Regions from separate parts of the Neobacillus sp. SRL179 genome, predicted to be linked through region 2. Evidence: riboswitches for the same ligand, from Rfam matches in the RefSeq annotation. Region 2 holds a riboswitch; the other holds the start of a gene.
The links. A riboswitch is a leader RNA that binds a small molecule or an ion and turns the genes downstream of it on or off. The one in region 2 is predicted to bind S-adenosylmethionine.
Positions count from the first base shown of each region.

Region 1: it holds a riboswitch for S-adenosylmethionine, as region 2 does, so the genes downstream of both, AC4E8C_RS18980 (methionine biosynthesis PLP-dependent protein) here and AC4E8C_RS05620 (homoserine dehydrogenase) in region 2, are expected to answer to the same signal.

Region 1 covers NZ_OZ481792.1:3,814,930-3,818,121, reverse strand. Annotated here, with positions in the region: gene metC (cystathionine beta-lyase) at 1-1,022, opposite strand, end outside; gene AC4E8C_RS18980 (methionine biosynthesis PLP-dependent protein) at 1,022-2,134, opposite strand; SAM riboswitch class I at 2,275-2,385, opposite strand; gene AC4E8C_RS18975 (lactonase family protein) at 2,490-3,192, opposite strand, start outside.
Region 2 covers NZ_OZ481792.1:1,158,562-1,161,753, forward strand. Annotated here, with positions in the region: gene argH (argininosuccinate lyase) at 1-1,096, shown strand, start outside; SAM riboswitch class I at 1,184-1,296, shown strand; gene AC4E8C_RS05620 (homoserine dehydrogenase) at 1,385-2,614, shown strand; gene AC4E8C_RS05625 (YfhD family protein) at 3,094-3,192, opposite strand, start outside.

The DNA of each region.
Region 1 (3,192 bases), 2.4 Mb from region 2:
ATTTTTGCTGGATAAGAAAGGATGGATTCTACTGCACCTAAACTTACCGCAAAAACAGGGATTTCTACATTAGCTATAAAGGTGCGAAGGGCATCTTCGGTAGCTAATTCAAAGGATAAAACAGCTCCCGGACCATCTGCTTGTTCTTTCTGAATTTGATATTGCGGGTGGCTTTCCAGCCCTGGGTAATGAACCTTTTCTACAAGGGGATGTGCATCTAAAAATTCTGCTATTTTTATCGCTGATTTTTGTGATTGCTCCAGGCGAACACTCAGCGTCTTGATTCCCCTTAATACAAGCCAGGCATCTTGAACACCCAAGATAGCTCCAAAGCTATTTTGTAGGAATCCTAATCGTTTAGCCAACTCTTCATCTTTAACAACGGCAAGTCCGGCTACGACATCACTATGGCCAGCCAAAAATTTTGTTGCGCTATGAAGGACAACATCTGCCCCCAGTGCCAACGGCTTTTGGTGGTAGGGAGTAAGGAATGTATTATCAACAAATGTTAATGCACCGATCTCTATCGCAATTTCGCTAATCGCTCTAATATCTGTTACTTTCATTAAAGGATTTGACGGTGTTTCCACATAAAATGCTTTAGTATTTGGCTGAATCGCTGCTTTTACTTCCTCTAAATTGGTCATATCGACAAAGGTATGTTCAATCCCAAGTCTCGAAAGAACTTGAGTGACCATTCGGAATGTACCGCCATACACATCCTCGGTAATCACAATATGGTCACCAGAGGATAGAAGCAGGAAGGCTGTGGAAATGGCTGCCATCCCTGATGCAAAGGCAAACCCTTTAATTCCACCCTCAAGCTCTGCAATCACATCTTCAAGTGCTTCCCGGGTTGGATTTAAACTACGGCCATAATCATACTTTCCGAACTGATCGAAATCAGCTTGATGAAATGTAGATGCATGCTGAATTGGTACACTAACAGCCCCAGTAATAGGATCAATCTTGTGCTTATTATGAAGAAGCCTGGTTTCAAAACTATATTTTTCGTATGCCATTATGCAATCACTCCTTCTTTAATTCTGGCAAAAGCCTGTTGTAAATCTTCAATAATATCTTGTGCATCTTCAATTCCCACGGAGAATCGCAATAAACGGTTATCAACGCCTGCTTGAGTACGAATTTCTTCAGGAATATCTGCATGTGTCTGAGTAGCCGGATAGGTAATAAAGCTTTCTGTTCCGCCTAAACTTTCTGCAAAACAAATCAGCTGTAAACCTTGTAAGAATGGATTTACCCATGTTTCGTCTTGAACCCTAAAGGAAACCATTCCGCCTTTTCCTGGGTAAAGCACATCTGCAACGGCGTCATGTTGAGTAAGGAATTCGACAATATCCTTTGCATTTTTTTCATGTCTTTCCATTCGAAGCGACAAAGTTTTCATCCCGCGCATTAATAACCAAGAATCAAAAGGACTTAGAACTGCACCGGCACCGTTATGATGGAAGGCCAATGCTTCACAAAGTTCCTTTCCTGTTGCAGCCACAAGTCCAGCGAGGACATCATTATGACCTCCTAAATATTTCGTTCCGCTATGAATGACAATATCCGCCCCAAGTGCAATTGGCTTTTGTAGTAGTGGTGTATAAAATGTGTTATCTACTATTAACAATAGGCTATGTTTTTTAGCAATCTCAGAAACCGCTGCAATATCTGATTCCTGCATCAACGGATTGGTTGGTGTCTCTAAGAAAATAGCCTTAGTATCTGGCGTTATTTTCTTTTCAATTTCTTCTGGACAACAGGTATTGACATATTGAGTTTTCAAGCCCCATTTTTTATAGCCTTTTTCTAAGAGACGGTATGTACCACCGTATAAATCATCACTTACAATCCATTCGTCTCCAGATTCAAATAATGCAAGAATAAGCTGGATGGCTGCCATCCCTGAGCTACAAGCAAAACCTTGATCTGCACCCTCTAAATCAGCAATCGTTTTTTCAAGGAGCTGTCGAGTGGGGTTCCCTGTTCGACTATAATCAAAACCTGTTGATTGCCCAATTCCTGCATGCCTGTAGGCTGTTGAAAAATAAACAGGCGGATTAACCGCGCCTGTAGCTGTTTCACTACGGTTTCCTATTTGTGCTAATTTCGTATCAATTTTGTACATGACGGACACTCCTTGTTCAATTAAGTATGGGACTGTATTGTTGTCTAACTTTAGTGCTGTAGGGTACTAAAGCTTTCATATAAAGAAAAAAAGTCTTCTATAAGAAGAAGACTTTTTGTTAACACGACAAAGTATCATTCTTCTTATCTTGCAAACGAAATTTGCAGGACTTAGCACCTTTTCAATGAAAAGAAACATTGAAGGTTGCTGAGGCGTCTCAGGGCCATTCCCTCAACCTCTCTTGATAAGAAATCAATATTTAGATTATTTATAAAATTTACTACAAATTAGCTATTGTGTCAATCTGTTTTTACGACTGATTCAATTTTTATAAAAGGAGAACTTTCTTCGATTCTTAGACATGTAAGAATTTAACACAAACAGGGTAGGGAACAACAATATCTGATTGAATTAAAGTGAGTTTCCCTGTGTTTTCATCCCGCGCATATAAAACAAGATTGCTCGATTCTTGATTGGAAGCAACTACAAATTTTTCAGTTGGGTCAAGTGAAAAATCACGTGGCCAATCACCTTCTGTGGAAGTATGATCAATAAAGGTTAACTCACCTGAGTCTTGATTTACGCTGAAGAGAGCGATGCTGTTGTGACCGCGATTGCCAGCATAAACAAATCTTCCATCAGAAGAAATATGAATCGCACTGCCTTGATTATTTTCTTTAAAATCGTCAGGCAATGTAGAGATATATTGAATTTCTGTAAAATGGCCATTTTCCGGATGGTAAGATAAAACAATTACTTCAGAGCTGAACTCTGTCATGATATAAGCGATTTTGCCATTTGGATGGAAGACAAGATGTCTTGGGCCGCTTCCCGCTTTCAATGGTAAAAGATTTACCTTAGTAAGAGTACCATCCTCTTCCACTGAATAGGTAATTAGAGCATCAATTCCTAATTCACACACGGCAAGATACTTTTCATCAGGTGTCAGATCAGAATAATGAGTGTGAGGCTTTTCCTGCCTTGGGTCTGGGCCGGATCCTTCATGCTCCCTGATGGAGGCATAAGGTAAGACTGAGCCGTCCTCTTGGTTAATAAGA
Region 2 (3,192 bases):
AAAAATCGGACCGGTAGGTGGAAAGCTGCATACAGGCAGAAGTCGTAATGATCAAGTGGCAACCGATATGCATCTTTATTTACGTACGAAAACGACAGAACTGATTAAATTGATTGAAGATGTCCAACAAGCCTTACTTGCACAAGCGAAAGAGAATGTTCAGACATTAATTCCTGGATATACCCATCTACAGAGAGCGCAGCCCGTCTCTTTTGCCCATCATGTAATGGCCTATTTTTGGATGTTTGAACGAGATAAAGAAAGATTAATTGATTCATTGAAGCGGGTCAATTGGCTTCCACTTGGTTCAGGTGCATTGGCAGGAACGACATTTCCAATAAATCGTCAACGTGTAGCGGAGCTGCTAGGCTTTGAAACAATTTACCCAAACAGCATGGATGCGGTCAGTGATCGAGATTTTATCCTCGAATTCCTATCAATAGGCTCGATTATTATGACTCATATTTCCAGAATTTCCGAGGAATTAGTTATTTGGTCAAGCCAGGAATTTCAGTTTGTTGAACTTGATGATAGTTTCTGTACAGGTTCAAGTATCATGCCACAAAAGAAAAACCCAGACGTACCTGAATTATTACGAGGGAAAACAGGGAGAACATACGGGAATTTACTTGGATTATTGACTGTGCTAAAAGGTTTGCCCTTAGCTTATAACAAGGATCTGCAAGAAGATAAAGAAGGCATGTTTGATACAGTCGAAACACTGGAAGGTTCTTTAAAACTGTTAGCACCTATGATTGAAACTATGACAGTAAAAAAAGATATTATGCGCAAAGCCATCAACAATGATTTTTCTAATGCCACTGATATTGCAGATTACTTAGTTAGGAAGGGATTACCGTTCCGTGAGGCACATGAGGTGATTGGGAAAATCGTTCTATATGCCATTCAGTCGAACAAATTTTTGCTCGATTTGAGCTTTGAAGAATATCAGGAATTCAGCACATTGTTTGAAGAAGACATCTATGAGGTATTAGCACCAGAACATGTTGTGGCTGTTCGGAACAGCTTTGGTGGAACAGCACCAGAACAAGTGGAGAAACAAATAAAATTAGCAGAGAGCAAGCTGCTTGAATAAAACATTTTTTTCAATATTATTGACAATTATAATTAATTAAACTAGAATACTCTTTATAACTTGAGAATTTTGTGAAAAATAAATAAACTCTTATCCAGAGCGGCGGAGGGACTAGGCCCGATGAAGCCCGGCAACCTTCAAGGTATTCCTTGAAAAGGTGCTAATTCCTGCAGGTTATCCTATAACCTGATAGATAAGAGGAGGAGTCTAGCCCTCTTCTTATGAAGAGGGCTTTTCTCTTATAAAAAATACATATTAAGTGTTTAGTTAAATGAAGGGTGGATTAACATGTCAGCAATAAAAGTGGCAATCCTTGGTTTTGGTACGGTTGGTGAAGGTGTCTATCGGACGATACTATCTCATGCTGAAGAATTAACAGCTGTATTGGGAAAAAAAGTTGAGGTTGCAGCTGTCCTAATCAGAAATGAGCAGAAGGAAAGAAACATTCGTGAGGATGTTTTGATTACAACGGACTTTGCTGATATTTTAAACTTGCCTCAACTCGATATCGTCATCGAGGCAATTGTTGAAAAGGAGCCACCTTTTTTATATTTGAAAAAAGCGATTGAACGAGGAAGTCACATCATTACAGCTAATAAAGAGATGTTTGCCCATTATGGTAACGAACTACTTGAGTTAGCGGAACAACATCATGTTTCAGTTGGGTTTGAAGCAACTGTAGCCGGGGGAATTCCTGTCATTCAGACACTTCGGCAATTATTAAATATCAACCGTGTTCAGCAGGTTCAGGGTATCTTAAATGGAACATCAAATTTTATCTTGACCGAGATGCGAGAAGAGAAGCAGTCATTTGCACAAGCTTTAAAACATGCCCAGGAGAATGGGTATGCTGAGGCTAATCCAAAGAATGATGTAGAGGGTTACGATGCTTTTTATAAGGCTATGATCCTAAGTAGACTAGCCTTTGGAGAAGAGCCCAAGTGGCAGGAGGTTGATTTTGAAGGGATTACCTCCATAACAAGCCAGCTGATTGAAACAGCGGAACTGCTTGGTCTAAGGTTTAAGCATATTGCGAGTATCAGCAGGGAGAATGACCAATTACTCACATCGGTTAAACCGGTTCTGGTTGGAAAAGAGCATCCTTTCTATCATGTAGAAGGCGTACAAAACGCGATAAATGTTCAGTCGGATATTGTTGGTACCATTACCCTTCAAGGTCCCGGGGCAGGAATGTACCCTACAGCAAGTGCTGTTATCGAGGATTTAGTATATGTATGTCAAAATCGCCCTGCCCAACGAAGTTTTCTTCAAACAAAAGAATCTATCACAGATCAGATAGAGAATCAAATTGAAGAACAATGGTTAGTACACGGGTTAACTAACCAAGTGACAAACCTTTCGATTACGGTGGTTGAACAAGTAGAAGAAGGAACATGGATAATTAAGGCTGCAAGGAATGAGATCGAGTGTCTTTCAAAGCTGGAAGAAGGTCTAGTTTATTATCAAATTATTGGGGAATATGAAAAAATAAATAATCGTGCCGAAATAGTTTTTTAATGCGAAAGTAATACGTGGAACAGTCAATTTAAGGATATTGTTATTCCATTCACATTTTATTCAATTTTCTACTGTTATTATGTTAAAAAACTGTGAAAGCCGTTGCCACCCTATTCCTTAGAGTGTATATTGGGGGTGGAAAGAAGTTAGTGAAGTTATGACCATTCTTGTTATTAACGGATCCATTTGAGTTCTAACCGCTTTTCTGAGCGGCAACCTCTCTAATAGAACTCAGTAACAATTCTTTCCCCCAGACATAGTTAAGAAGCAGGGCGCCCTGCTTCTTTTTTTTAGAAAAATAAAAAATTTATAGTTTTTACTTTGAGAATTGTCTAGCTCCAACGCCCTAGCGGCTAGTGTCCTTCGCTCTCCGCCCTACGATAAGTCAACATCGAATCGCCTCCGGCTCTTCGTGTTTCCTTTATCTCAGTTGGAGCGCTCCAGGCCATACGCCGCTGACCAGGGCGCTTTCGCTTTTCTTATTTCTTACGGTTTTTTACACGCTGGTTCGCAGCATTAGCTCGTGCTTGTGCCTCAAGATCGGCATGGTCAGCAAATTCTGCTGAATACTCCACGTC